3 regions of the Zoogloea sp. GDB6 genome follow, and region 3 is predicted to be linked to each of the others. Evidence: predicted binding sites of a transcription regulator. Region 3 holds the regulator's gene; each other region holds the start of a gene.

Region 1 (9,434 bases), 180 kb from region 3:
GATGAAGCGGATGCTTCCTTCGTCGATGAAGACTTCGATATCGCCCGGCTTGTGGAAATCGACCAATGTGGTGAGCAGCGTCCAGTGGGACACCGGCACATCCTCCGGCGCGAAATGGCGGTTGGCCCAGGCCATGTAGGTACTCAATGCCGTACCGCCGATGCAGTAACCAACCGCATGTACCTTTGGCGCACCGGTCACCCCACGCGCCGTATCGATGAGGGCCTGCACACCTTCGAGCAGGTAATCATCGAAGCTGACATCCCGCATCTCCGGCCCCGGATTCTTCCAGCTGGTGATAAACACATCGAAGCCCTGATCCAGCAGGTAGCGGATCATGCTCTTCCTGGGGTTCAGGTCGAGGATGTAGAACTTGTTGATCCACGGCGTGACGATCACGATGGGCGTCCTGTACACCTGCGCCTTGGTCGGCGTGTAATGCAGAACCTCCAGCAAGCGGTTGCGGAACACCACCTTGCCCGGCGTAGTCGCCAGGTTCTGGCCGACGGTGAAATCGCTGGGGTCAGTCATCCGGATGTTGCCGGCTTCCACGTCGTCGAGAAAGTTCCGGAAGCCCCGCGCCAGGCTCTCGCCCTTGGTTTCCACGGCCAGCCGCATCGCCACCGGATTCATCCAGAAGAAGTTCGACGGTGCTACCGCATTGAGCCATTTCCGCCACCAGAACGCAGCCCGGCGGCGCTCCTTCTGCGACAGCCCCGGGGTCTCATACAACATGTCCTGGACATGATGGGTCATGACCAGATACCACTCCTTCACCAGATCCCACGTCGGGGATTCAGCCCAGACAGCATCGGCGAAGCGGTTGTCGTCTTCATGGGGTCGGAGCGGATCTTCGCTGGGCAGGCCAAGCAACTTGCGCCAGCTGTGCCATTGCAAGGCCCATAGGCTTCCTGAGACGCGTGTCATCGCCTCGGTCAGCTCCTGGGGATGGGCGAGCCACGCAAGCTGCGCATGCACCAAGGGAGCGGCCATACCGAGCGGATCAATCGAAGACTCGACCGAATCATGCAGTCGCCTCAGCGACTTGCGGGCAAGATCAAGCGGTGGTGCGGGTTCACGGCGGGGCATGAGTCACAACTCCTTTCATGCGAAATCAATTGACTCCCGACATCATGTACGAGGTCGGCAAATTCCTGTGCTGTTGAAATCGTGAGCCTGACTGGACAACGGACCGTTGATATTCGTCAAGCCGCCCCCGAACAGACTGCGCTTTATAATGGGACACCCAGTTCCCGACAGGATCGACACCATGTTCAAGAACATTCTGGTCCCAACCGATGGGTCCGAACTCTCCGACTCCACCGTGGCCAGGGCCATCAGCTTCGCCAAGGAAGCCGGAGCACGACTCACCTTCTTTTATGCCCAGCCGGATTTTCCAATGCCTATCTACGGCGAAGGCGCCCTGATAGACCCGACCACCCCCGAACAGTTCAGTCGTGCCGCCGCCGCGGAAGCGGAAGCAATCCTGTCCCGCGCCCGCGCCAGCGCAGAGGATGCCGGCGTCGAATCGAGCAGCGACACCCTCGTCAGCGAAGTTCCCTATGAAGCTATCATCGAAGCCGCCGAGCGCAACGGATGTGACCTTATCTTCATGGCCTCCCATGGCCGGCGCGGCCTGAGCGGCCTGCTGCTGGGCAGCGAAACCCAGAAGGTACTGACCCACAGCAAGGTTCCCGTGCTGGTCTACCGCTGAATTCCAAGCCACGAGCGGTCGCCACGCGTATCAAAAGAAAGGGCCTCGCAGAAACTGCGAGGCCCTTCTGTCTTGCCAGTACCGAGACTCCAGAATACGGCAATCCGCCGAATCACTCGGACTCAGTATTATTGATTTCCGCTGCAGTCTGCTGGAAAAACAGCGTACAGAGGCTGGACGCGGCGCAAACGAGCCAGAAGCCGAAGAAACCGATCGAATACGTTGCGATCGCAGAAAAATGCACCGGCTCACCCAGCAGATACAGCTCCTGTGGATTGACCACGGTGAAGAAGATGATCTCAGCCACACCTGCAACCAAGAACGAGGGCCATAGAACCTGGATCAGTTTCAGCATGCTCAAGCTCCCCAAATAAATGCGGGCCCCAAAGGGCCCGCGTCAGTCAGCTAGGAATGAGAATGTCGTTCGTCTTCTGCGATGTGCCGCTGGGCAAAACGGTACAGATACCCAGCCATCACAATGACGAACCCAATCGTGAACAAGCTCAGCAGACCAATGTCGCTACCGAACAATTCCTTCCAGGCCATGACTTCCTCCATGTCAATCAACAGGTTTCAGATCCGCTGAATCGATCCGGATCTCCGTCTCTGTGGGGAGGAATGCGGCCCCTGACAGCCTCCAGCTGCGGGACTCATCTTCTATCAACACCTTCCAGTGGGCACTCACCAGTTCATTCTGGAGGCGTCCGCGATACACACCATCACTACGCTCCATGATGATCTGCTGATCCAGGCCACCACGCGTCGGGTGGGCCAGCGTCACCATCAACTTAGCCGGCAACTCCCCCCCTGGCTTGGCCTGGAGTGCCACCGACAACCCGTCCGCGGTGAACCGGACTTCGGCCTTCAAGCCCAGATTGGCCGCTGCGCCAGCCCTTGCCAGCGTCTGATTGATCGCCAGCCCCTGCTTGTAGTAATCGTCGGCCACCATACCGTCGAAAGACGTCACGGCCAGCCACATTGTGATGCTGCCACCGATGATCGCCGTCACCGGCATCAGCATCAGCAACCAAGTCCAGTGTTCCTTGTACCAAGGAGTGGAGGAAACCTGATTCGGGGCCATTGCTCTTTGATTCATATCTCAGCTTCTTTACTGCGGTATCAGGAACACCGACTTCTCCCGTACCGCCACGGTTTCATCGTCCAGCGCCTTCACCTCGATATACACGGTGTTGGAGCCGGGCTTGCCCGACTCGGGCGGCGCCGCCACTTCGATGGTGACCGACTTGAGTTCCGCCGCATCCAGCTCGATCGGCCCGGCCGGGCTCAGCTTCACCCCGTCCAGCCCGCTCGCCGACAGGGCATAGCGCCGCGGCTTCTCGGTCATGTTCATCACCTGCAGATTGTACACGTTGGCGATCAGGCCCCCTTCGATCTCCCGGCTCAGCGTCGAGCGGTCCTTGATCACATCGACCCGCAGCGTCGAGCGCGTCGCCAGACCCCACACGAAGGCCGTGCAGATCGCCACCAGCACCCCGGCGTAGATCAGGATCCGCGGGCGCATCACGTGCCCGACGATCTCCTTCCTGCCCCAGTGCCGCTTCATCGCGTTCTCGGTGGTGTAGCGGATCAGCCCCTTGGGGTAGTTCATCTTGTCCATCACCTGGTCGCAGGCGTCGATACACGCCGCGCAGCCGATGCACTCGTACTGCATGCCGTTGCGGATGTCGATGCCGGTCGGGCAGACCTGCACGCAGATGCCGCAGTCGACGCAGTCGCCCTTGCCCACCGTCTTCGGCTCGACGCCCTTGCGCCGCGCGCCGCGCGGCTCGCCCCGCTCGGGGTCGTAGGTGATCACCAGCGTGTCCGGGTCGAACATCACGCCCTGGAAGCGGGCATACGGGCACATGTACTTGCAGACCTGCTCGCGCATCACGCCGGCAAACAGGTAGGTGAAGCCGCCGTAGAAGCAAATCCAGAACAGCTCCCACGGGCCGAAGCTGAACGTCGCCGCCTCGTGCAGCAGTTCGTGCATCGGCGTGAAGTAGCCGACCAGCGTGAAACCCGTCCACAGCGCCAGGGCGCCCCAGGCGCCGAACTTGGCACCCTTGATCGCCAGCTTGCGGGCGCTCAGCGGGGCCTGGTCCAGCTTCATGCGCTGGGCGCGGTTGCCTTCGATCTTCTCCTCGATCCACATGAAGATCTCGGTATAGACGGTCTGCGGGCACGAATAGCCACACCATAGCCGCCCCGCCACCGCCGTGAAGAAGAACAGCGAATACGCGCTGATGATCAGCAGGATCGCCAGAAAGAACACGTCCTGCGGCCAGAAGATCCAGCCAAAGATGTAAAACTTGCGCTGCACTACGTCCAGCAGCACCGCTTGCCGGCCATTCCACGGCAGCCAGCACAGGCCGTAGAAAATGATCTGCGTCGCCCACACCAGAATCCACCGCCAGGTCGCAAAGCGGCCCGTCACCGCACGGGGGTAAACCTTCTGGCGGACGGCGTAGAGGGTGTCCTCGGCTTCACCGGCCTGCACAGTAGCGGGACTGGTCTTCTTGGCAGCTTGGGTGTCTGGCTGACTCATGATCGCAATATCAAAATATTCTTATATTCCAACCCAAAAACACCCCGGGGCCTGCCCGGGGGGTTCTTGATAGCGAGCAATGTTGCGTCTCGCCGAAAAAGCTTACTTCTTTTCTTCCGCCGGAGCTGCGGCGTTCTTGGAGAGGCTCAGTACATAGCCGGCAAGCAGATGCACCTTGTCCTCACCGAGGAAGTCCTTCCAAGCCGGCATGCGGTTGGTACGGCCATGGGTCACGGTCTCAATGATCGTGGCTTCGGACGAGCCATACAGCCAGGTCTTGTCGGTCAGGTTCGGTGCGCCAACGGCCGGGGTGCCCTTGGCTTCCGGACCATGACATGCGACGCAGTTCTGGGTAAAGATCTCTTTGCCACGCTGGGCACGCAGGGAGTCATTGGCCAGGCCGGACAGGGAACGCACGTAGTTAGCTACATCCTTGACGCCATCGGCACCAAGCGCCGGGCCGAACGGAGGCATCATGCCCTGACGACCTTCCAGAATGGTGGTCTTGATGGTTTCCGGCTCGCCGCCGTACAGCCAGTCATTGTCGGTCAGGTTCGGGAAACCCTTGGCCCCCTTGGCATCAGCACCGTGACACTGGGCGCAATAGGTCAGGAACATGCGATGGCCCATGGCGTTGGCTTCCTTGTCGGTAGCCACTGCATTGAGGTCCATGCCACGATACTTGGCAAAGATCGGGCCATACTTCTCGGCCGCGGCCTTCTGTTCAGCTTCCCACTGACCGGCGGAAGACCAACCCAGCTTGCCCTGATTGTTGCCGAAACCAGGATAAAGGGTCAGGTAGGTGATCGCGAAGATGATCGTGATCCAGAACATGTACATCCACCAACGCGGCAGCGGATTGTTGTACTCCTGCAAAGTCTCGTCCCACACGTGATCGTGCAGGCCGACCGGGCCCGAGGTCCGCTTGGTCGTGTTGGAAATCAGCACGAACACGCAGAACCCGATGCTCAGGAACACCAGCACCATCACCCAGGCGTTCCAGAAACCGCTAACGAAGTCAGCCATTTTTATTTCCTTCCTTGGTTTGCCGCCCCGAATCGGAGGGCGGCAAGTCGTCCTCGCCGAACGGCAGGAGCGCAGCCTCGTCGAATCCCTTTCGTGCACGACCGCTGTACGCCCACAGGCTGATACAGATGAAACATACAAAGCCCAGGACGGTTACGACCGTACGTGCGTCATTGATATCCACGATGTGCTCCTGCGTTCTCCGAATTGGATTACTGTTTTTCCGGAGCCGCGGGGGCCGGAGCGGCAGCAGCCTCAGCCGGTGCAGGCGCAGCGGCCGCCACGGCCGGAGCCGCCGGCTTGCCGGCATTCAGCGCGGTGCCAAGACCCTGCAGGTAGGCGATCACAGCCTCCAGTTCGGTCTTGCCTTCCAGCGCCTTGCGGGCACCCTGAATTTCCTCATCGGAGTAAGGAACGCCGACCTTGCGCAGCGCGGTCATCTTGGCCTCGATGTCGTCAATCTTCGCCGGGCGATCAAGCCACGGGAAAGCCGGCATGTTGGACTCGGGAACGACGTCACGCGGGTTCAGCAGGTGGATGCGATGCCATTGGTCGGAATAACGGCCACCAACGCGGTGCAGATCGGGACCGGTACGCTTGGAGCCCCACTGGAAGGGGTGGTCATATACGTACTCGCCAGCGACGGAGTAATGGCCATAACGCTCGGTTTCGGCACGGAACGGACGGATCATCTGCGAGTGGCAGTTGTAGCAGCCTTCGCGGATGTAGATGTCGCGGCCGACGAGGCGAACGGGATCGTAGGGCTTGAGGCCTTCCACCGGCGTGGTGGTGGACTTCATATGGAACAGCGGCACGATTTCCACCAGGCCGCCGATACTGACGGTCATCAGTGTGAAGACGATCAGCCAGCCAACCTTACGTTCGATAAAGTCGTGATTCGATTGAGCCATGATTATTCTTTCCTCCCGATCAGGCGTGAGCGCCGGCAGGTGCCAGCACCGGAGCTTCATAGGCCTTCTGACCGGCGATGGTCTTCACCATGTTGTAGAACATGATCAGCATGCCGGTCAGGAACAAGACACCGCCGAGAACGCGGATAGCCCAGAACGGGTAGCTAGCCTTCACAGCTTCAACGAAGGAATAAGTCAGGGTGCCGTCCGGGTTGGTGGCACGCCACATCAGGCCCTGCATGACACCGGAAATCCACATGGAGGCGATGTAAAGCACGATGCCGATGGTCGCGATCCAGAAGTGGGCAGTGATCAGCTTGGTCGAGTACATCTCGGTCTTGCCGTACATGCGCGGAATCAGGTAGTACATGGCGCCGATGGAAACCATCGCAACCCAACCCAGTGCGCCGGAGTGCACGTGACCGACGGTCCAGTCGGTGTAGTGGGACAGCGCGTTGACCGTCTTGATCGACATCATCGGGCCTTCAAAGGTAGACATACCGTAGAAGGACAGCGAAGTGATCAGGAACTTCAGGATCGGGTCGGTACGCAGCTTATGCCAGGCGCCGGAGAGGGTCATGATGCCGTTGATCATGCCACCCCAAGACGGAGCCAGCAGAATCAGGGAGAAGACCATGCCGACGGACTGAGTCCAGTCGGGCAGCGCGGTGAAATGCAGGTGGTGCGGACCCGCCCACATGTAGGTGAAGATCAGCGCCCAGAAGTGCACCACCGACAGGCGGTAGGAATACACCGGACGACCGGCCTGCTTCGGCACGAAGTAGTACATCATGCCCAGGAAGCCGGCGGTGAGGAAGAAGCCCACCGCATTGTGACCATACCACCACTGGATCATCGCATCCTGAACACCGGCGTAGGCAGAGTAGGACTTGGTCAGGGTGACCGGGACTTCAGCGCTGTTGACCAGATGCAGCAAGGCAACGGTCAGGATGAAGGCGCCATAGAACCAGTTCGCCACGTAAATATGCGTGGTCTTTCGGGTGGCGATGGTGCCAAAGAACACGACGGCGTAGGAAACCCACACGACCGTGATCAGGATGTCGATCGGCCACTCCAGTTCGGCGTATTCCTTGCCGGAGGTGAACCCCAGCGGCAGCGAAATCGCAGCCAGCAGGATGACCAATTGCCAGCCCCAGAACGTAAAGGCTGCAAGGCCCGGGGCAAACAAGCGGGTGTGGCAAGTACGCTGCACACAGTAGTACGACGTTGCAAAGAGAGCACATCCACCAAACGCAAAGATCACCGCGTTGGTGTGGAGCGGGCGGAGCCGTCCAAAGTGCAGCCATTCGGCAACGTTCAATTCGGGCCACACGAGCTGTGCTGCGACGATAACGCCGACCAGCATGCCCACGATGCCCCATACCACCGTCATGATGGCGAACTGCCGCACGACTTTATAGTTGTAAGTCTGCGATTGCATGTGAGTCACCTCATCAAAAGAAAACAAAACCCCCCTGACTGCTCGACGGACGGACCGGCGGCAGGCTTCGCGGAAGGATACGCCGCGATAAGAGCGGCATTTTGACACAGATCAACTTTATTGCGCCGCAAGAAGACCTGGGCGGCGTGGCGAACCGGAGATTTCCAGGAATAAGGCCTTACTTGCGGATCGGCCTTATGAAGGGATAAGGAAAGCCTTTAAGACCTACTAGAGAATAGGGTCTTTTCTCGCAAATATTCCTGTCGGATTTACGACAATTGTAAGGTCTCACAACACCACACCTTCCAATAGCGACAAAAAAACCATTGATTCATATGGAAAAAGACTGCGACCCTGGGTGGCACAGGATGTGCATTTGCGTTCGCTGAACAGTCAAGCGACGTTGCGACAGTCCTTTCAAACCTCGATGGGATCCGATTGACACGGCGCGCTTCAAGTAAATAGCCGAGCCCTGGACAGCCCTGCTTGCGGAAATCCGAATCCCGCAGGAACACCACCCGCCAGGGCCCGAGCACATCAGGAGTTCCGAACCATGCAAGTCGGTGTTGCTTATTCCGAACCATCCCAGCAGGTCTGGCTGACCATAGAAGTACCGGACGGAGCATCCGCCCGCGAAGCCATCGAAGCCTCCGGGATACTCAGACAGTTCCCCCACATCGACCTCTCCAGCCAGAAAGTCGGTGTATTCGGGAAACTGGTCAAGCTGGAAGCCCCGCTGAAGGCGGGCGACCGCGTGGAGATCTACCGCGGGATCATCTGTGATCCCCAGACCGTACCACGTCGTCAGTTGGACGATGACGACGACGATTGAAGACGTTCGCCACCGCATGCCCTGACAGGGCGCTGGGGCCAGTGCTCCAGCCCCTCTTCCCGGTATCACCGACCATCGGGCGATCAAATGCCTCGGCACGCCCCTGCCCCACAGGATTTGTCACCTCGCGCGCGCTCCTTCCACGCGCCCATCCCGGCTTGCGGCCTGCAGACCGGGATTTCAAATGCGAGCCTTGTTCAGATTCCCTCAAGCCACAGCCAGAAATAGAAGGAGCACGCCCATGAACGCGAATCCAAGCTGGACCGAGCGCACCAAGGCACTCGAAGCGTCCGTCGTCGAAGTCTGCACCCTTGTCCCGGTTTCAGCCGGCCCCGGAATCCTGGCCAAGGAGCTGGCCCGCCACATTCCGGAACTCCATTTCCGCCGGACTCTCTGCCGCGGTGGCTGGTATCGCCTCGGCGGCGTCCTTGCGGCAAACGGATCGCGCATCTCCGACGACCTGGAAAGCTGGGCGGAGATGACGCTCGCGGCCTGCGACGGGGATTTCGAGGCCCTGCGCGACGAATACGCGGGCAAGGATCTGATCGCGACCCGCCGCGTGGGTCGTACCCATTACTTCGTCGCCTCCACCGGCGACAAGTCCACCGATTTCCTCCAACTGGAGATCGAGGACCTGCAAGAGACCCAGGCCCATACGCTGTTTGCCCAGACGCCCGCACCAGGCGCCATCGATGAACTCATCGACCCGGATCTCGGCCACCACAACGGACAGCCGGTCGGGCTTCCTTATTACACGTTCCGGCGCCTCACCCACATTGGTGACCTGCTGGCCCGCCTGCGCCAGCAAGCACCAGAAGCGCAACCCATCCACCGCTTCAGCGATGACTGGAGCGAGTCCAGCGCCGGGCATGCCACCGCCTTCAGCAACCAGTGGGTCATTGCAGTGCGTGAGCATCTCGACCGCTTCCAGCAGAACGTCATCCGCGCCCAACCGGTGCCGG
Region 2 (9,434 bases), 950 kb from region 3:
GCGGTAACGCCCAGCACCCACAGGCTCTGCGGCATCAGGGTGGCGCCGAGCACGTCGATGGGCGTCTCGCCGGAGAAGGCCGGCAGGCTGAAGGTGCCCTTGCCGAAGCCGACCGCCGCCAGCCCGCGGATCACCAGCGAGGCGCCGATGGTGATGATGATCAGGCTCACCGTTTCGGCGCCTTTCACCGGCTCGATGGCCAGCTTCTCGATCAGCACGCCGATGCCGGCAGGCACCAGGATCGCCAGCATCATGGCCGCCGGCAGCGGCAGGCCGGACTGGGCGAAGAACACCGCGAGCATGCCGCCCAGCATGATGAACTCGCCCTGGGCGAAGTTGATGACGTTGCTGGCGTTGTAGATCAGCGTGAAGCCGAGGGCCGCCAGCGCGTAGGTGGCACCGACGGTGATGCCGGAAAAAAGGAACTGCAGGAACTGGGCAAGCATCAGCGGCGGCCTCCCGGTCGAACTGCGAAGTGTCGGACGTGCATCGGGGTCTCCTCCTTGGATGGCGCCAGCGCGGGCGCTGACGGTGTTCTGTATTTTGTAATTTGTTCTGTTTATTAGAAGTGATACAAAAAACAACGTCAACGAAAATTTATGTATCCAATTTTCGAGAAGGCGAGCGAAAGCGCTGCCGGACGAAGCGGCAGGCCTGCTTCAGGGAGAGAGGATCAGAGGGTGGCGCCGAGGCGCTGGGACAGGGCGTGGGCGGCGTCGTGCAGGGCGGCCAGGGTGGGGCTGTGCTCGGTGAGGTCCATCGAGCCTTCGACGGCGACGAGGACGATGGCGAGTGTGATCTCGTTCTTGAAGTTGAAGACCGGTGCTGCGACAGCTTCGACACCGCGCAGGATGTAGTTGCCGGAAATCACCGACAGGCCGCGGGCGCGGACGTCGGCGAGCAGCTGGCGCGCGTCGTCCATACTGGCGATGCCGGCCTGGCTGCGGCCGGCTTCAATCTCCCGCTGGATCAGCGGTTCGACCTGGCGCTCCGGCAGCCACGCGCAGAACACCTGGCCGACTGCGGAGCTGAGCAGGCCGAGCGTGGTACCGGTGACCACATTGACGGTGATCGGCCGACGCGGCCGCTCCCAGCGCACCACCACTGGCCCGTTGTCGCTCCATACCGCGAGGGCGGTGGTCTCGTTGACCGCGTCGCGCAGGTCGGTGATTGCGTTGAGACCCAGGCGTATGCGGTCGATGCGGTCGAGGGCGACGAGCCCGAGGCTCAGCGCGAAGGGGCCGAGGTCGTAGCGGGAAGTCTGCGGGTCCTGTTCGACGAGGCCGCTGCGGATCAGGCTGACCAGGTAGCGGTGGGCCTTGGACGGCGGCATGCCGGCGGCGGCGGCGATGTCCTTCAGCATCATCGAGCGTTTGCCGGTGGTCATGGCCCGGAGGATGCTCATGCCCACCTCCAGGGACTGGACGCCGTGTTTCCCTTCCAGGTCTTCGCTCATCGTTCGCTCGCCGAAATAATTACAAAAATACGAAAATATCGATGAAGATGTAACACAACAACCCAAAAAGGAGAACAGCAGTGAATTCCCTGAAAGTCTACGCCATCGACGGCATCGTGCCGGTGGTCGATCCGAGCGCCTATGTGCATCCTTCCGCAGTGCTGATCGGCGACGTGATCGTCGGCCCCGGCTGCTACGTCGGTCCGTGTGCCAGCCTGCGCGGCGACTTCGGCCGGCTGATCCTGGAGCGCGGCGCCAATCTGCAGGATACCTGCGTGATGCACGGCTTTCCCGGCACCGACACGGTGGTCGAGGAGGACGGCCACATTGGCCACGGCGCGGTGCTGCACGGCTGCCGGGTCGGGCGCAATGCGCTGGTGGGCATGAACGCGGTGATCATGGACAACGCGGTGATCGGCGAAGAAGCTATCGTCGCGGCCTCGGCCTTCGTCAAGGCCGGCATGGAGATTCCGCCGCGGATGCTGGTGGCGGGCATGCCGGCCAAGGTCGTGCGGGCGCTGACGGAAGAGGAGATCCGCTGGAAGGGCGAAGGCACCGCCACCTACCAGGACCTGACCCGCCGTTGCCTGGCCACGCTGGTGGAGACCGCGCCGCTGACGGCCGTAGAGCCGGACCGCCCGCGCATCCACATTCCGGACGTGGTGCCGCTGGTGGCCCTGCGGCAGAAGGAAGGGTGAACGGGCCCGTCAGAAAGGTCCGGGCAATCCGCCGAGGCGGCCGTCTCCATAGGTGCGCAGCACCTGGGAGATGATGACCTGGTAGCCGTCAAGCCAGCGCGCCTGTTTTTCCTTGGCTTCCAGGTGGAGGGGGTGAGTGACCAGGGATTGCAGGGCCTCCAGGCTGTCCCAGTAGTACACATTGGAGACGAGGCCGGTTTGCGGATTTTCCCAGGTGGTTTCGCCGAGGTAGCCCGGAATCGTCCGGGCGGCGCTGGCGATGGCATCGTCGAGACGGTGGAATTCCGCGTCGAAAGGCTTCGCAGCGAAGATGAAGGTGGAGGAGTACATCGTTTGCGGCCCTTCCAATGAAAAAGCCGCGCATTAGACGCGCAGGAGAGTTGCATGACAAGAGCAATGTCCGGCTGGGGGCGAGCTCCGCACCCGAGGGCTGGCTCAGGCCAGCGGGTCGGCCTCGCGGAAGCGTTCGAGCAGGGCGGGCGAGGCTTCCGGCGTGTGGCCGTCGGCCAGCTGGAAATGCCGGTCCAGGTGGCGTTCGGAGGGCGTCAGCAGGCGGCGGTAGATTTCGCGGCACAGCATGCGTGCCTGTTGCCCCGGCCAGCCGGTGGGCAGCAGCACGTCGGGCAGTTCCGGGTCGCGCAGCAGCAGGCGCCGGTAGTCGTGGATCAGCAGCACGCGCAGCAGAAAGGCGCTTTCGTCGTCCACTGCGTCCTGGCCGTCGCGCAACTGGCCGAGCACCGGCTGGTAGCGGGCGACGAAGCCGGCGTACATGTCGGCCAGTTCCTGCAGGTTCCAGGCGCCGTGCACCATTTCGTGATCGCTGGCCGAGCCGCCGAGTTGCGCGTCGGCCGCCACCAGCGGCTTGAGCTTGCCGAGCACATCGCCCAGGCCCTCGGCGATCAGCGCGTCGAAGGCGGTGGGCAGATCCGCGCCGGGGTGCACGAAGCAGTCGCCGCCGAGGGCGCCGAAGCCCTGCCAGAACAGCGCGCGGCGCAGGTGGTCGCGCTCCTTCGGCGTCAGCTCGCCGACCGTCAGGATCAGGCGCCAGCGGCGGTCCCACAGGGGCGCGTTGGAGGCGTAGATGTGGCGCGAGGCTTCTTCGAAGCGCCGCTGGCCGGACGGCGTCAGCAGGTAGTCGGTGCGCCGGCCTGAAGGTTCGGTGCGCAGCCATTCTTCCTTGGCGAGCCGGAACACCGAGGTGCGGATCAGCCGCTCGTTGAGCTCGATGGGTTCGAGCAGGCGGATCAGGCTGCCCAGCCAGATCCGGCCTCCCCGCGGCAGCACCGCATCGCCGAACACGGAGATGATCAGGGAGCCAGCCTGCACGCGGCCCTGCTGGCGGAAGTCTTCGAGGCGTTGCTGGATCGGGGGGAGCACGGGACGGGGTGGCGGATCTTCGGCGAAGCCGGGGAGTGTAGCGACTCCCTCCCGGTCTGGGTAGCGCGGCCCGCCGGGCAAGGCCGGGCCGCGGAGCTCAGAAGGCGAGCAGGGGGGCTAGGTCTACGTCCACCGCCTGTTGTTGCGCGAAGAAACCTTCGCTGTGGATTTGCTCCGGCTTTGCCCCCAGCGCCCGCACGGCGGTGACGCAGCTGTCCACGAAGGCCGGGCTGCCGGCGGCGAAGACGGTGTGCCGCGACAGGTCCGGAAAACGTGCCGGCAGCACCGTGTCGATGCGGCCGTGCAGGTAGCCCCCACGTTCCTCGCGGGTGAGCGTGAAGGCGTAGTCGAAATTGCGGTGCTTGGTGCGCCACCAGGCCATCAGCCCGCGGCCGTACAGGTCGGCTTCGGTGCGCGCTGAGCACAGGAGCGTGACCGGGCGGCGGAAGCCGCGCCGCAGCGCTGCCTCGGTGAGGGCCAGGATCGGTGCCAGCCCGGTGCCGGCGGCGAGGCACAGTACCGGCGTGTCGACGCCGGGATCGCCGATGAAGGTACCGTAGGCGCCGGACAGCTTGACGCTGTCGCCGATGGCCAGCGTGTCGTGGATCCATGCGCTGGTGAGGCCGTCGTCGGCACGGGCGACCTGCAGCACGATCTCCCCGTCCGGGCGCGGAGCGCCGGCGATGGAGTAGGCGCGGGCCGGGATGCCGGCGCGCGGGTTGCCGAGGGTCACGTACTGGCCGGGCCAGTAGCGGATCGGCTGGCCCACCGGGCGCAGGCGCAGCTCGACCACCCGTTCAGCGACCGTGTGCTTGTCGGTAACCACGAACAGCGCGTCTTCCCGCGGCGGGAACAGCTTGGGGCGGGCGTCTTCGCTGCCCCAGTCGATGACCAGCTCGTCGGACAGGGGCTTGGCCATGCACATCAGGCCGTAGCCCTGCCGACGCTCGTCGGCGGAGAGGGCCATGTCCAGGACCATGCCCTGATCGAACTGGCCGGACACGACCTTGACCTTGCACTCGCCGCAGGCGCCGGCGCGGCAGTTGTTGGGCAGCGCGTAGCCGGCCTTCTCGAGGGCCATCAGCACGGTGTCGCCGTAGGCGCAGTCCACCGAGCGACCCGATGCTTGCATGATGATGCGGGACATGGCGGCCTCTCCGTCAGAACACCGGGATGATGTCTTCCATCTCGATGTCGCTGATCTCCTGCCCGGAGATCCCGACTTCAGGAATGGCGGGGAAGGGGATGTCGTAGCGGTCGAGCACGCCCTTCAGGTTGAGCATGGCGCTCTTCCAGTTCTGCAGCTTGGCCTCATAGGTGGGGATGCCGAAGCCGGCGGCGCGGGCCACTTCCTCCGCCTCGCGCTGGTTGGCGATGAAGTCGGCCGGCAGGTCCCAGAACTCCATCGGCGGCTCGAACAGCACGGCGGACAGGAACAGGTAGCCGGCGCGGATCTGCTTGGTGACGATGGCCCGCGTCTCGGGGGCGAGGCCCGGGTAGTCGCGCTCCATCACCGCCATGCAGATCGCCATGTGGCGGCCTTCGTCGCGGCCGATGTTGCGGAAGCCTTCCTTGAACACCGCTTCACGGGAGTTCTCGTACATCTGCTTGAAGATGGTGGCGGCGGCGATCTCGCCCATCAGGAAGGAGCTGAACAGCACGGCGAGGTCGTACTTGGGCACCGCCTGCTTGTAGCCGCTCCAGTAGCGGCCGCCGTTGAAATACAGCCAGTGCACGTTCTTCTGCAGGCGCTTGCCGAGTTCGGTCTTCGGCACATAGGTGAGCGGGTCGGGATGGCCGAGCAGGCGGGTGATCGCCAGCCCGCACATGATCTCGTGGTTCTGCTCGTCGCGGGTCACCGAGAAGAAGCACTTGCGCACCGGGTCTTCCTCATGGACCTCGTAGGTCTTGACCAGCGCCTCGGCAAAAACCGGCGGTGCCGAGGCGTCGAACACCGACAGCAGGCTCCACCAGTAGGCGATGGCCTCGCGCTCCTCCCAGCTGTAGCTGTCCAGATCCAGGGTGTCCCACGGCAGCTTTTCCGGGTCCCAGTTCTCGCGCAGCGAGGCTTCCCACACTTCCTGCAACTTCTTCGTATTGCTGTGCCATGACAGCGGATAGACGTTGGGCTGCGGGGTGGCCGGCGGAAATTCCATCTTGTCGGCGAAACGTTCCTTGTGACTGCTCATCGTGCTCCTCCTGTTTGATTGGTGTTTGCACCCGGCAGCAAGACCATCCGGAGTGCGTGGTCAATAGTGATACATAAAAATGTATTTCGTCAATAAATATGTATCAAATAGATCTCAGGGTGGGCACAGATTGAATCGCTTTGTTGCTGGCGCTGCCGGCTTTGATTGGCGGAGAAATCTATTAAATTAATGTTTTAAAACGAAAATAAACAGAGAAACTAGTTCCGTTAAACGTAACTCAGAATCTTTCTAGCAGAAAAATTCGATACCAAGCATTGACTTGGATCAGTTCGATTTGTAACGTTTAGATCAGGAGAACAAACCCGACGGAGACACAAGATGACGCACCCCCTGTTCGAGAAGCATCGCAGCACGCTCGATGGCGCCCTGGCGGCCATCGCCACCCGGGGCTACTGGTCGGCCTACCCGGAAATGCCCAGTCCCAAGCTGTACGGCGAAACCGCGCCTGAAGACGGCCGCCGCGCATTCGAAGCCCACAAGGGGCAGCACTTCGAGCTGGGGCAGCCCGGCCAGACCGGCTGGCACGGCGGCGAGACTTCGCCCTACGGCGTCGAGCTGGGCACGAGCTACCCGGTGTGCACGCCGGACGCGCTGATCGAAGCCGCACAGACGGCCATGACGGAATGGCAGGCGGTCGGCGCCCAGGGACGGACCGGCATCTGCCTGGAAATCCTCGACCGCCTCAACAAGCAGAGCTTCGAGATCGCCCACGCGGTCATGCAGACCACCGGGCAGGGCTGGATGATGGCCTTCCAGGCCGGTGCGCCCCATGCGCAGGACCGCGGCCTCGAAGCGCTCGCCTACGCCTGGCGCGAACAGAGCTTCGTCCCCGCCGAGGCCCACTGGGAAAAGCCCCAGGGCAAGAACCCGCCGCTGGTGATGAAGAAGCACTTCGAGATCGTCGGGCGCGGCGTGGCGCTGGTGATCGGCTGCGGCACCTTCCCGACCTGGAACACCTATCCGGGCCTCTTCGCCGCGCTGGCCACCGGCAACGGGGTGATCGTCAAGCCGCACAGCAATGCGATCCTGCCGGCCGCCATCACCGTGCGGACGATCCGCGCCGTGCTGGCCGAGAACGGCCTCAATCCCGATCTGGTCAGCCTGTGCGTGACCGACAAGCGCGCCACCACCCAGGCGCTGGCCACCCATCCGGCGATCAAGTCGGTGGATTTCACCGGCAGCAACGTGTTCGGCCAATGGCTCATCGACAACTGCCGCCAGGCCCAGGTGTATGCGGAGCTCGCCGGGGTGAACAACATCGTCATCGACTCGACGGACGCCTACAAGGCGACGCTCGGCAACCTGGCCTTCACGCTGTCCCTGTACTCCGGGCAGATGTGCACCACCTCCCAGGCGATCTTCGTCCCGGCCGGCGGCATCGACACCGACGAAGGCCACAAGAGTTACGACGAGGTGTGTGCCGACCTGGCCCGCGCCGTCGAGCGCTTCCTGTCCAAGCCGGAGGTCGCCCATGCGGTGCTCGGCGCGATCCAGTCCAACGACACCCTCGAGCGCATCGCGCTGGCCGACAGCGGCGAGTTGGGGCAGGTCGTGCTGGCCTCGAAGACGCTGGAGAACCCGGACTTCCCGGCGGCCCGCGTGCGCACGCCGGTGCTGCTGGCCTGCGATGCGGCCGACGAACGGCTCTATATGGAAGAGCGCTTCGGCCCGATCAGCTTCATCGTCAAGACCGCCGATACGGCGGCGGCCATCGCGTTGTCCGAGCGGGTCGTCGCCACCCACGGCGCACTGACGGTCGGCGTCTATTCGACGCGCCAGGACGTGCTCGATGCGATGACCAAGGCCACCTGGCGCAGCAAGGTCGCCCTGTCCATCAACCTGAGCGGCGGCGTGTTCGTCAATCAGTCGGCGGCCTTCTCCGACTACCACGGCACCGGCGGCAACCCGGCGGCCAACGCGGCCTACGCCGACTCGGCTTTCGTCGCCAACCGCTTCCGCGTGGTGCAGCGCCGCTACCACGCCTGAAGGAGCCCCGTCATGGAATACCGGAACATCCTCTATACGGTGGAGGAGGGCGTTGCTCGCCTGACCCTCAACCGCCCGGACAAGCTCAACAGCTTCACCGGCGAGATGCACGCCGAACTGCGGCATGCCCTCGACACGCTGCAGGCCGACAAGGGCGTGCGCGTGCTGGTCCTGACCGGCGCCGGGCGCGCCTTCTGCGCCGGCCAGGATCTGGCCGACCCCGACATGGCGAAGACGCCCGACGGGGCGATGCCCGACATCGGCAACGTCGTCGAGCGCAACTACAAGCCGCTGGTGCTGCGCCTGCAGAACCTGCGCGTGCCGACCATCGCCGCGGTGAATGGCATCGCTGCCGGTGCCGGCGCCAGCGTGGCGCTGGCCTGCGATCTGGTGGTGGCGGCCCGCTCGGCGTCCTTCCTGCAGGCCTTCAGCAAGATCGGCCTGGTGCCCGACACCGGCGGCACCTGGTTCCTGCCCCAGCGGGTCGGCATGGCGCGGGCGATGGGCCTGGCGCTGCTGGCCGAAAAGTTGCCCGCCGACAAGGCGGCCGACTGGGGCCTGATCTGGGCCGCCTACGACGATGCCGAGTTCGCCACCCGTGTGGACGGCCTCGCCACCCAGCTCGCCGCCATGCCCACGAAGGCGCTGGTGCGCACCCGCCAGGCCCTGCACGCGGCGCCCGGCCACACGCTGGAGCAGCAGCTCTCCTTCGAGGGCGGCTTCATGCGCGAACTGGGCTGGAGCGCGGACTACGCCGAAGGCGTCGCCGCCTTCATGGAAAAGCGCGCACCGAAGTTCACGGGGGAATGAGCGTGAGTGCTGCCTTGAATCCCTCTGCCGTCGTCGCTGTGGTCGGTTCCGGTGCGATGGGCGCCGGCATCGCCCAGGTGGCGGCCGCCGCCGGGCATGTCGTCAAGCTGGTGGACAACCGGCCCGGTGCAGCGGCCCAGGCCGTAGCGGCGATCCGCGCCCAGTTCGCGCGGCTCGCCGACAAGGGCCGCATGGATGCCGACGCGGCCCGCACCGCCGGCGAGCGCCTGATTGCCGTGGAAGCCGTGGCTGAACTGGCCGATGCCGCGCTGGTGATCGAGGCCATCGTCGAGGACCTGGGCGCCAAGCAGGGCCTGTTCCGCAGCCTGGAAGACATCGTCGCGGCGGACTGCCTGTTCGGCACCAACACCTCGTCCATCTCGGTGACCGCCATCGGCGCCGCGCTGCAGCGGCCGGAGCGCCTGGCCGGCCTGCATTTCTTCAACCCGGCGCCGCTGATGGCGCTGGTGGAAATCGTCTCCGGCCTGGCCACCGATGCCGCCGTGGCCGAAACCCTGTTCGCCACCGCCGCGGCCTGGGGCAAGACGCCGGTGCACGCCCGCTCGACCCCCGGCTTCATCGTCAATCGGGTCGCCCGGCCGTACTACGCCGAAGCCTTGCGCATCCTCGGCGAAGGCGGCGCGGACTGCGCCACCCTCGACGCGCTGCTGCGGGACGCCGGTGGTTTCCGCATGGGTCCCTTCGAGCTGATGGACATGATCGGCCACGACGTGAACTTCGCGGTGACGCGCTCCGTGTGGTCGGCCTTCTACAACGACCCGCGCTTCACGCCGTCGCTGATCCAGCAGGAGCTGGTGGACGCCGGTTTCCTCGGGCGCAAGACGGGCCGTGGTTTCTACGATTACCGGGAAGGCGCCGAACGGCCGCAGCCGAAGG
Region 3 (9,434 bases):
GCCCGAGGCGCGCTTCCTGCTTGACACCAGCCACGGCCATTTCAGCTGCGAAAGCCTGGTGGTAGCCACCGGAGGCCTGTCGATCCCGAAAATCGGCGCCTCGCCGCTGGGCTACCGGATCGCTGAGCAGTTCGGCCTCGCCATCGTGCCGCCCAAGCCGGCGCTGGTACCGCTGACGCTGCCGCCGGAAGAACTGGCCATCTACAAGGAACTGGCCGGCATGGCCTTCGACGCCGTCGCCGAGTGCGGCGCCGGACACTTCCGCGAGAACCTGTTGTTCACCCACCGCGGCCTCTCCGGCCCGGTGATCCTGCAGGTATCGTCCTACTGGCAGGCGCGGGACTACGGCGATAGCGACGGCGGCCGGCAGGTCGTCGTCAACCTGTTCCCAACAGAAGATGTCCGCGCCTGGCTCGGCGAACGGGCGCGCAGCAAGACCCTGCTCTCCAACCTGCTCGCCGACCGCCTGCCCAAGCGCTTCGCCCACGCCTGGTGCGAGCAGCGCGGCTGGAACCGCCCGGCCAACCAGTTCAACCCGAAGGAGCTGGACGCCATCGCCGCCGCGCTGGCCGGCTGGACGATCACGCCCAACGGCACCCTCGGCTACGCCAAGGCGGAAGTCACACTGGGCGGCGTAGACACGCGGGAACTGTCGTCGAAGACCATGGAAGCGCGCAAAGTGCCTGGCCTGTACTTCGTCGGCGAAGTCATGGACGTCACCGGCCACCTGGGCGGTTACAACTTCCAGTGGGCCTGGGCCTCGGGCTACGCAGCCGGCCAGGCGGTCTGACGGACATCACGACAAACGAAAGCCCCAAAAACAAAGGCCCGCATGACGCGGGCCTTTGTCCATCACAGCAGGCAGGCGCTTACTTGGCGGCAGCAGCCAGACCGTCGAGGATTTCCTTCTTGGCGTCTTCGACGGAGCCCCAGCCGGTCACCTTGACCCACTTGCCCGGCTCCAGATCCTTGTAGTGCTCGAAGAAGTGCACGGTCTGCTTCATCAGCAGCTCGGGCAGGTCGTCGATGGTCTGGACCTTGTCGTACAGCGGGGTCAGCTTGGACACCGGCACGGCGACAACCTTGGCATCCACGCCGCCTTCGTCTTCCATCTTCAGCACGCCGACGGGACGGGCACGGATGACCACGCCCGGCTGCAGCGGGAAGGGGGTCACGACCAGCACGTCCACCGGGTCGCCGTCGCCGGCAACGGTGTGCGGCACGTAGCCGTAGTTGATCGGATAGCGCATGGAGGTGCCCATGAAGCGGTCAACGAAGACGGCGCCGCTGTCCTTGTCCACTTCGAACTTGATCGGATCGCCCTGAGCGGAGATCTCGATGATCACGTTGATGTCGTTCGGAACGTCCTTGCCGGCCTTGACCTGATCGAAACCCATATCACTACCTCCCGTTATTAGATATAAGACAGCTCGGCATTATAAGTGAGCCTTGTGACGCTGGGACAAACCCTTATGACAGAAAGCGCTCAATCCGAGTCGAAGCCGGCATCCTCGATCACCGTGCGCAGCGCGTTGGCCGACACCTTGGCCGGGTCGTAGCTGACACGCGCCTCGCCCTGCTCCAGGGAAACCTCCACGCTGGCCACGCCCGGCGTCGCGGACAGCGCGCCGGTCACGTTCTTCACACAGCCCTGGCAGCTCATGCCGCCGACCTTGATCACCACGTTTTCCATCGTTTTTCCTTTCAGTCGGATTTTCCCGGGCGCCAGCGCCGCAGCAACAGGGAGTTGCTGACCACCGACACCGAACTCATGGCCATCGCCGCACCGGCGATCACCGGATTGAGCAGGCCCAGCGCCGCGGCAGGAATGCCCAGCACGTTGTAGATGAAGGCAAAGAACAGATTCTGGCGGATCTTCCCGAGGGTCGTCCGCGACAGGGAAATCGCATCGGCCACGCTGTTCAGGTCGTTGCGCACCAGAGTCAGATCGGCGGCCTCAATGGCCACGTCGGAGCCAGCGCCAATCGCGAAGGACACGTCCGCCGCCGCCAGCGCCGGCGCATCGTTGATGCCATCACCGACCATCGCCACGCGGCCGCCACTACGCAGGGTCTCCACCGCCGCAGCCTTTTCGCCCGGCAGCACCTGAGCCTTGTATTCCGAAATACCGGCTTCCGCCGCGATGCGCGCTGCCACCGCCGGATGATCGCCGGTCAGCATCACGACCCGCACGCCGAGCGCCTGCAGGCGCGCCACCGCAGCCTTGGAACCGGCACGCAGCGGATCGGCGAGGCCCAGTGCGCCCCACGGCCGCCCATCGACGGCCACACACACCGGCGTCAAGGCCGCATCGAGCAGGGGCTGCAGCACCTTGGCCGGCAGCTCTGCCCCCTGCCCGGCCAGGAAGTCCGGCGAGCCGATCCATACTTCGCGCCCATCGACACGACCGCTGACACCCTTGCCGCCACTCGTCCGTACCGCATCGGCCAGGCTCCACTGCAGGCCGGCGGCCTGCGCCGCATCGACGATGGCTTTCGCCAGCGGATGGTGGCTAGCCTGCTCGACCGCCGCCGCGACAGCCAGCAAGTCGTTCGCCGCCACGCCTTCCAGCGGGCGAACATCCAGCACTGCCGGGCGTCCCTCGGTCAGCGTTCCGGTCTTGTCCACCGCCAGCACGGCAATCTTCTCGGCCAGCTCCAGCGCCTCGGCGTTGCGCACCAGGATGCCGGCACGGGCGCCCTGCCCGGTCCCGACCATCACCGCGGTCGGCGTCGCCAGGCCCAGCGCGCAGGGGCAGGCAATCACCAGCACCGCCACCGCATTGACGAGGGCCGGCGCCAGCTCGCCGCCCAACCACCACCACGCCACAAAGGTCAGCGTGGCAATCGCCACCACCGTCGGCACAAAGATCGCGGCGATGCGGTCGGCCAGCTTCTGCACCGCCGGCTTGCCGCCCTGGGCCTGCTCGACGAGACGCACGATACCGGCGAGCAGCGTCTCGGTGCCGACGCCGGTGGCCCGACAGCGCAGCACGCCATCGCCATTGACCGTCGCCGCGAAGACCTTGTCGCCGGCCTTCTTGGGCACCGGCACACTCTCGCCGGTCAGCATCGCCTCATCGGCAGACGACTCGCCGCTCAGCACCTCACCATCCACCGGCACCGAATCGCCGGCACGCAGCACGAAGACCATGCCCGCCATGACGCGCTCAACCGGAACCTCCTGCAGCGCGCCATCCTGCTCGACCCAGGCGGTAGGCGGCTGCAGGCGCAGCAGCGCCTCGATGGCCGCCGACGTGCGCGCCCGTGCCCGCGCTTCCAGCAGCTTGCCGAGCAGCACCAGCGTGATGATGCTGGCCGAGGCCTCGAAATAAACATGCAGATCATGGCGGTCGAACATCACCACAATCAGGCTGAAGAAGTACGCGACGCTGGTACCCAGCGCCACCAGCACGTCCATGTTGGCGCCGCCGCCGCGCAGGGATGACCACGCGCCCTTGTAGAAACGTCGCCCGATCCAGAACTGCACCGGCGTCGCCAGCAAGCCCTGCAGCCAGCGTGGCAGCCACTCCGCGTGGTGGGCCGAGGCGTCCAGCCCACCGGAAAGCATGCCGATCATCTGGACCAGGAAAGGCGCGCTAAGCAGTGCCGAGATCCAGAACAGCCGCAGCTCGGCGCGGAACTCGGCCTCCTTGCGCTGCTTGTCGGCCTCGCGGTCGCGGGCGATAACGGGGGTCGCAGTGAAGCCGGCCTTGTGGATCGCCGCGATGATGGCTGCCGGCTCGGAGAGCCCCGGCACATAGCGGACGCGCGCGGTTTCTGCGGCGAAATTGACGCTGCCCTCCACGCCGGGCAGGCGATTGACGACCTTCTCGATACGCGCCGCGCAGGCGGCACAGCTCATGCCGGACAGGCTCAACTGCAGCGTCTGCGGCGCCACATCGAAACCGGCCTTGCGGATCGCCGCCAAAATGTCCGGAGCACCGGCTCCATCGGGCCCGGCGGCCAACCGCGCCTTGCCAGTGCCGAAATTGACCTCGGCGCTGATACCGGGCAATCGGTTGAGTACCTTTTCGAGCCGCGTCGCGCAGGCCGCGCAGCTCATTCCGGAGACCGGCAGGTCATAACGCATACCGGACTCGTTCCCCATGGCCTGCCTCCCTCAGCCCACCAGCAGCACGGGCAGCGTGGCCCGCTGCAGCACCCGCGTCGCCACCGAGCCGACGAACAGATCCGCCACCACGCCTCGGCCGTGCCGACCGAGGCACAGGTAAGCGCACTCCAGCACGGTCGCCTGATGGAGCACCACATCTGCCGGCTGACCCACGAGGATATGCGGCGTCACCGGCAACCCCGCCGCCTTCAGGCGGGCCATCGGCGCCTTGAGCACGCCCTCGCCTTCGTCGCGGTAATAGGCATCCAGGGCTTCGCGGGCCACATGGCGGGTCGCAAATTCGATGGGAATCGGCGGATGCACGTACAGCACATGCACATCCGGCACGCTCTTCAGTTGGTCCGCCAGCGCGATCACCTGATCGACGACGCGCTGGGCAACCGGAGAATCATCTACGGCCAGCAGGATTTTCATGATTCGCTCCGCCTTCCAGAAAAAGACTCAGAAATGGCAGACCACGCCATTCCACAGATTGCTGCCGAGGGTAGGCGTCGTCACCAGCCCATACACGCCGAAGGCCAGCACCACCAATCCAGACCCCGTGCGCACCGCCCGGTTCCGCACCACATCGCGCAGCCGCTTGAGCAGCATGCCAGCGAGCAACAGGTTGGGCAGCGTGCCAAGGCCGAAAGCCAGCATCAACCCCGCACCGCGCTCCGCCGAGCCGGTCACCAGCGCCGTCGCCAGCACGCTATAGACCAGGCCACAGGGCAAAAAACCCCACAGCAGGCCAAGGGGAAGGGCCTGGCTCACGCTGCGCGCCGGCAGGAAGCGCCGGGTCAGCGGCTGGATGCGCGCCCACAGCTTGTGGCCGAGTTGCTCGACACCAGACAAGGCCCGCGTGAAACCGGTCAGGTAGAGCCCAAGCGCCACCAGCATCAGGTTGGCGGCCACGTACAGAACCAGCTGGATCGGCAGGATGTTGTTGAACAGCAGCCCGACCGTACCGATCGCCCCCATCGCCGCACCGGCCAGCGTATAGCTGCTGATCCGCCCGACGTTGTAGGCCAGGTGCAGGGGCCAGTCACTGCGCCGCTGGCCGGGCAACTGCACGGTCAGCGCGCTGACGATGCCGCCGCACATGCCGACACAGTGGGTGCCGCCGAGCAAGCCGATGAGGAAGACTGCGAAATAGCCGGTTTCGGGCATGGAGATTCAACCTGGACAAACAAAAACGCCCCGTGGGCAACACGGGGCGCGTTCCAACACTTGGCCCGGCATTCTAGCCCGCCCACCTCGGAGCGGCCAGCCGGCCGGAAGTTCAGATCACCTTCGAGTAACGGGTGCGCTCCCGGTCGGCGCGCAGGTACTTGTCAAAGACCATCGCAATCGCCCGCACCAGCATGCGGCCGGCCGGCAGCACGGTGATCCACTGCTTGTCGATCTTCAGCAAGCCGCCCTTCTCCATCTCGCGCAAGTCGGCGAGTTCTGCGGCGAAATACTTGTTGAAGTCGATCAAGTGAGCAATCTCGATGGACTCTATGGACAGCTCGAAGTGGCACATCAGCGCCTGGATGATCGCCCGCCGCAGCAGGTCGTCCGGCGTCAGCTCGATGCCGCGCAGCACCGGCAGGCGGCCAGTGTCGATGATGTCGTAGTACTCGTCGAGGGTCTTCACGTTCTGCGCGTAGGTCGGGCCGACCTTGCCGATCGCCGACACGCCGAAGGCCAGCAGATCGCACTCCGCGTAGGTGGAGTAACCCTGGAAGTTGCGGTGCAGGCGCCCCTGGCGCTGAGCCGTGGTCAGCTCGTCGTCCGGCTTGGCGAAGTGGTCCATGCCGATATACACGTAGCCCGCCTCGGTCAGGCGGCGGATCGCCAGCTGCAGGATCTGCAGCTTGGTCTCGCCGGACGGCAGCTGCGCGTCGATGATGCGGCGCTGGGGCTTGAACAAGCTCGGCAGGTGCGCGTAGTTGTAGATCGACAGGCGATCCGGCGACAGCGCCAGAATCTGCTCGAGGGTGCGGTTGAAGCTGATCACGTTCTGCTTGGGCAGGCCGTAGATCAGGTCCACGCTGACCGACTTGAAGCCATGGGCCCGCGCCGCGTCGATCACCAGCTTGGTTTCTTCCTCGCTCTGGACGCGGTTGACCGCCTTCTGCACGTCCGGATTGAAATCCTGAATGCCGACGCTCATGCGGTTGAAGCCGAGCTCGGCCAGCAACGCAACGGTGGCTTCGTCCACCTTGCGCGGGTCCACCTCGATGGAATACTCACCGTCCGGCACCAGCGTGAAGTGCTTGCGGACCATGCCCATCAGGCGGCGCAGTTCGTCGTGGGACAGGAAGGTCGGCGTGCCGCCGCCCAGGTGCAATTGCAGCACTTCCCGCGGCCCGTCGAGCTTGGCCGCCTGCATGTCCACTTCCTTTTCGAGATAATCCAGATACTTGGCGGAGCGACCGTGATCCTTGGTGATGATCTTGTTGCACGCGCAGTAGTAGCAGATCGTATTGCAGAAGGGGATGTGGAAGTATAATGAGAGCGGTTTGCCGATTCCGCCGACAGTGCGCCTCCCGAGCCAGTGCTCCAGGGCATCGGAGTTGAACGCCTCGACGAAGCGGTCAGCGGTCGGGTACGACGTATACCTCGGGCCATTCACATCAAACTTGCGAATGAGCTCGGGATCGAATATCAGGTCTTTTTGTGTCGTGTTCATGGTGCACTTCTGTTGGTTGCGCTGAACAATCGCAGAATCGATCCAAAACAGTATTGACGTGGATCAAAGGGCTCCAAACGTTGGTAAAACCATCCAGTTCAGGTGATTGCGCGTGCAGATGAAATCGGTGATTCCGGTGACGGTCGTGGACATCAAGGTCGCGTGTTCCCAGTGCAACCTGCGGGAATTGTGTCTTCCCTTCGGCCTCGACCCCAATGAGATCGACCAGCTCGACGAGCTCGTCGGCAGCCGCCGCAAGATCAAGCGGCAGCAGCACCTCTACCGCTCCGGCGACAACTTCGAGGCGATCTACGCAATCCGCGCCGGCTCGTTCAAGACCGACGTGATCCTTGAGGACGGCCGCGACCAGGTGACCGGCTTCCAGATGACCGGCGAAGTCTTGGGCCTAGACGGCATCAGCACCGAGCACCATTCCTGCAACGCCATCGCATTGGAAGACAGCGAAGTCTGCGTAATCCCCTTCAACCGGCTCGAAGAGCTGTCACGGGAAGTAGAGAGCCTGCAGCACCAGTTCCACAAGATCATGAGCCGCGAGATCGTCCGCGACCACGGCGTGATGATGCTGCTCGGCTCGATGCGCGCAGAAGAGCGGCTGGCGGCCTTTCTGCTGAACATGTCCCAGCGCTTCACTGCACGGGGCTTCTCGCCGTCGGAATTCCACCTGCGCATGACCCGCGACGAGATCGGCTCCTACCTGGGCCTCAAGCTCGAGACGGTATCCCGCGCCTTCTCCCGCTTCCAGGAAGAAGGCCTGGTCGCCGTCCAGCAGAAGCACATCCGCATTCTCGACACGCCGGGCCTGAAGCGCCTGCTCAACCACCACGCCGCCTGAGCACCGCCGGCACCCGGCCTCACAGCCAGGCCAGCCAGCCGAGCGGATCCTTGCTGACCGCCACCGACACGATCCACGACAGCGTCGCCAGCGCGCCCACGTAGGCCGCGGCGCGTTGCGCACGCGGTCGCGCCGCCTTCAGCGCAACACTCCCCAGCCCGATATAGACGAGCAAGCCCAGCACCTTGGCCGTCAACCAGGCATGCACAAAGGGGTATTGGGCAGACATCCAGGCCAGGCCGAGCGCACTACCCAGCAGGCAGGAATCGACGACATGGGGCAGCACCCGGGTCAGACGCGCCCGCAATAGCGGCGAGCCGCTGAACGACCACCAGCCCCGCAATGCGAAGCCGCAACCGCTGAGCACCACGCAGGTGATGTGGAAATGCTTGAGAGCCAGATACATGCCGCGCCTCCATCGTTCCGCGGCAAAGCTCCGGGCTGCCGGCGGGCCCCGCAAGAACGGGGCCGCGACACTTTAGCTGCGCAGCACGCCCACTTCCAGTGCAGCGAACCAGTTAATGAATCGCTGCACGTCCGCCCCCTGGTAAATGGCCCCATGCTGCGGCACCAGCATGTCGATCTCCAGGCGGGAGACGCGCTCGCACCAGTCGCGCTTGGCCCGGTCCGAGCCCATCCAGCGCTTGTGAAAACCTTCCGCATGGCGGATGTGGCGGGAGAAGTCCTGCACATACAGCTCGTTATGATCCGCCGGCAACAGAGCTGCACCGACATCGCCCGAGAACAGGATCTTGGCCTTTGGATCGTACAGATGGAAATTGCCCGACGAGTGCAGGTAATGGGCCGGAATCGCCTGCAGCTCAAGACCATCGAGACGGATCGTCATGCCCGAATCGGGGATCGGCACGAAGGTCGAATCCTGCCCGCCGAAATGGGGCAGAAAACTCTGCCACAACCAACTCGTATAGCACTTCAGGTCGGGCTTGAACTCCAGCCACAAGGCCAGCGAGGAAATGATGTCCGGATCCTGATGGGACGCGAAGATACCCGCCAGGCGTGTCGGATCGCACTCCGCCGACAACGCGGAGAATACCGACGGAAAGATCTCGATCCCACCCGGATCGCACAGCAGGGCCTCCTCCCCGTGAACGACCACATATTCATTAGTATCGATGATGTAACCAGGCTTGGTGGTATCCCGCGCGATCGCCAGCCAGCGATGTTCCTCGTCTTGGTAGATGCAATGGGCCTGTTTCATGGGTTTCCTAATCCTTTACGAGGCGTTCCTTGCCGAGAACTTCGAGGGATCGCTTGATCTGCGCGATCACCTCGGCAAAATCCGTCGAGACCTGCATCAATGCCGCACTGAAGCTGCCGCCATAGGCCGCCTCGATCTTCGCCGAACGAGCCAGCACACCGCCCAGTTCGACCAATTGCTGGGTTTCCTCGACCGCCGCGCGCAAACGCAGATCGAGGGAACGCAGGCGCACCTGCTGTTCAGCAAGCCGCGTGGCGCCACGCCTGCGAGCCTCCCGCGCACCCGGCACGCCCTCACCGCTGAGCCTCAAGGCCTCCGCCAGAATCGCTGCAATGCGCTGCTGCTGCACGACACCGGTGACACTCCCGACCGAGCCGGAAGTCATTTCCCTCAGGGATGCCATGTGGCGGGTCAAATCCTGGGCGAAGCGCCGCAACTCGTTGGACAGCACACCGAATCCGAGCGCCGCATTACCCGCCCGCTTGGCGAGAAAGATCGCATTGAGGGCCATCAGATTGATGCGAAAGGCCGTCGCCACGATGGCCTTGATCTCCTCATTGACCCGGACGATA

The links. Region 3 encodes FNR, which switches genes on or off when oxygen is low (the NO sensors DNR and NnrR bind a similar motif). Its sites were predicted from a motif close to TTGANCTAGNTCAA; they were not measured.
Region 1: a site for FNR is predicted at 1,196-1,209, ahead of AC1PQG_RS06560 (universal stress protein). Genes of this name have one in related genera too.
Region 2: a site for FNR is predicted at 5,996-6,009, ahead of paaN (phenylacetic acid degradation protein PaaN). Genes of this name have one in related genera too.

Annotation. Positions count from the first base shown of each region.
Region 1 covers NZ_CM161497.1:1,418,693-1,428,126, reverse strand. Annotated here, with positions in the region: gene AC1PQG_RS06565 (PHA/PHB synthase family protein) at 1-1,089, opposite strand, end outside; gene AC1PQG_RS06560 (universal stress protein) at 1,271-1,714, shown strand; gene AC1PQG_RS06555 (hypothetical protein) at 1,827-2,069, opposite strand; gene AC1PQG_RS06550 (DUF3149 domain-containing protein) at 2,120-2,260, opposite strand; gene AC1PQG_RS06545 (FixH family protein) at 2,274-2,795, opposite strand; gene ccoG (cytochrome c oxidase accessory protein CcoG) at 2,823-4,262, opposite strand; gene ccoP (cytochrome-c oxidase, cbb3-type subunit III) at 4,365-5,288, opposite strand; gene AC1PQG_RS06530 (cbb3-type cytochrome oxidase subunit 3) at 5,281-5,472, opposite strand; gene ccoO (cytochrome-c oxidase, cbb3-type subunit II) at 5,501-6,199, opposite strand; gene ccoN (cytochrome-c oxidase, cbb3-type subunit I) at 6,219-7,640, opposite strand; gene AC1PQG_RS06515 (RnfH family protein) at 8,194-8,472, shown strand; gene AC1PQG_RS06510 (hypothetical protein) at 8,714-9,434, shown strand, end outside.
Region 2 covers NZ_CM161497.1:2,188,522-2,197,955, forward strand. Annotated here, with positions in the region: gene AC1PQG_RS09940 (branched-chain amino acid ABC transporter permease) at 1-446, opposite strand, end outside; gene AC1PQG_RS09945 (IclR family transcriptional regulator) at 674-1,456, opposite strand; gene paaY (phenylacetic acid degradation protein PaaY) at 1,537-2,154, shown strand; gene AC1PQG_RS09955 (antibiotic biosynthesis monooxygenase family protein) at 2,164-2,484, opposite strand; gene paaX (phenylacetic acid degradation operon negative regulatory protein PaaX) at 2,590-3,531, opposite strand; gene AC1PQG_RS09965 (2Fe-2S iron-sulfur cluster-binding protein) at 3,629-4,678, opposite strand; gene AC1PQG_RS09970 (hypothetical protein) at 4,692-5,720, opposite strand; gene paaN (phenylacetic acid degradation protein PaaN) at 6,060-7,727, shown strand; gene paaG (2-(1,2-epoxy-1,2-dihydrophenyl)acetyl-CoA isomerase PaaG) at 7,740-8,537, shown strand; gene paaH (3-hydroxyacyl-CoA dehydrogenase PaaH) at 8,534-9,434, shown strand, end outside.
Region 3 covers NZ_CM161497.1:1,240,032-1,249,465, reverse strand. Annotated here, with positions in the region: gene AC1PQG_RS05730 (BaiN/RdsA family NAD(P)/FAD-dependent oxidoreductase) at 1-790, shown strand, start outside; gene ppa (inorganic diphosphatase) at 870-1,397, opposite strand; gene AC1PQG_RS05720 (heavy-metal-associated domain-containing protein) at 1,487-1,693, opposite strand; gene AC1PQG_RS05715 (heavy metal translocating P-type ATPase) at 1,705-4,110, opposite strand; gene AC1PQG_RS05710 (universal stress protein) at 4,123-4,548, opposite strand; gene AC1PQG_RS05705 (sulfite exporter TauE/SafE family protein) at 4,576-5,283, opposite strand; gene hemN (oxygen-independent coproporphyrinogen III oxidase) at 5,396-6,790, opposite strand; gene fnr (fumarate/nitrate reduction transcriptional regulator Fnr) at 6,909-7,643, shown strand; gene AC1PQG_RS05690 (SirB2 family protein) at 7,663-8,049, opposite strand; gene AC1PQG_RS05685 (oxygen-binding di-iron domain-containing protein) at 8,122-8,862, opposite strand; gene AC1PQG_RS05680 (chemotaxis protein) at 8,870-9,434, opposite strand, start outside.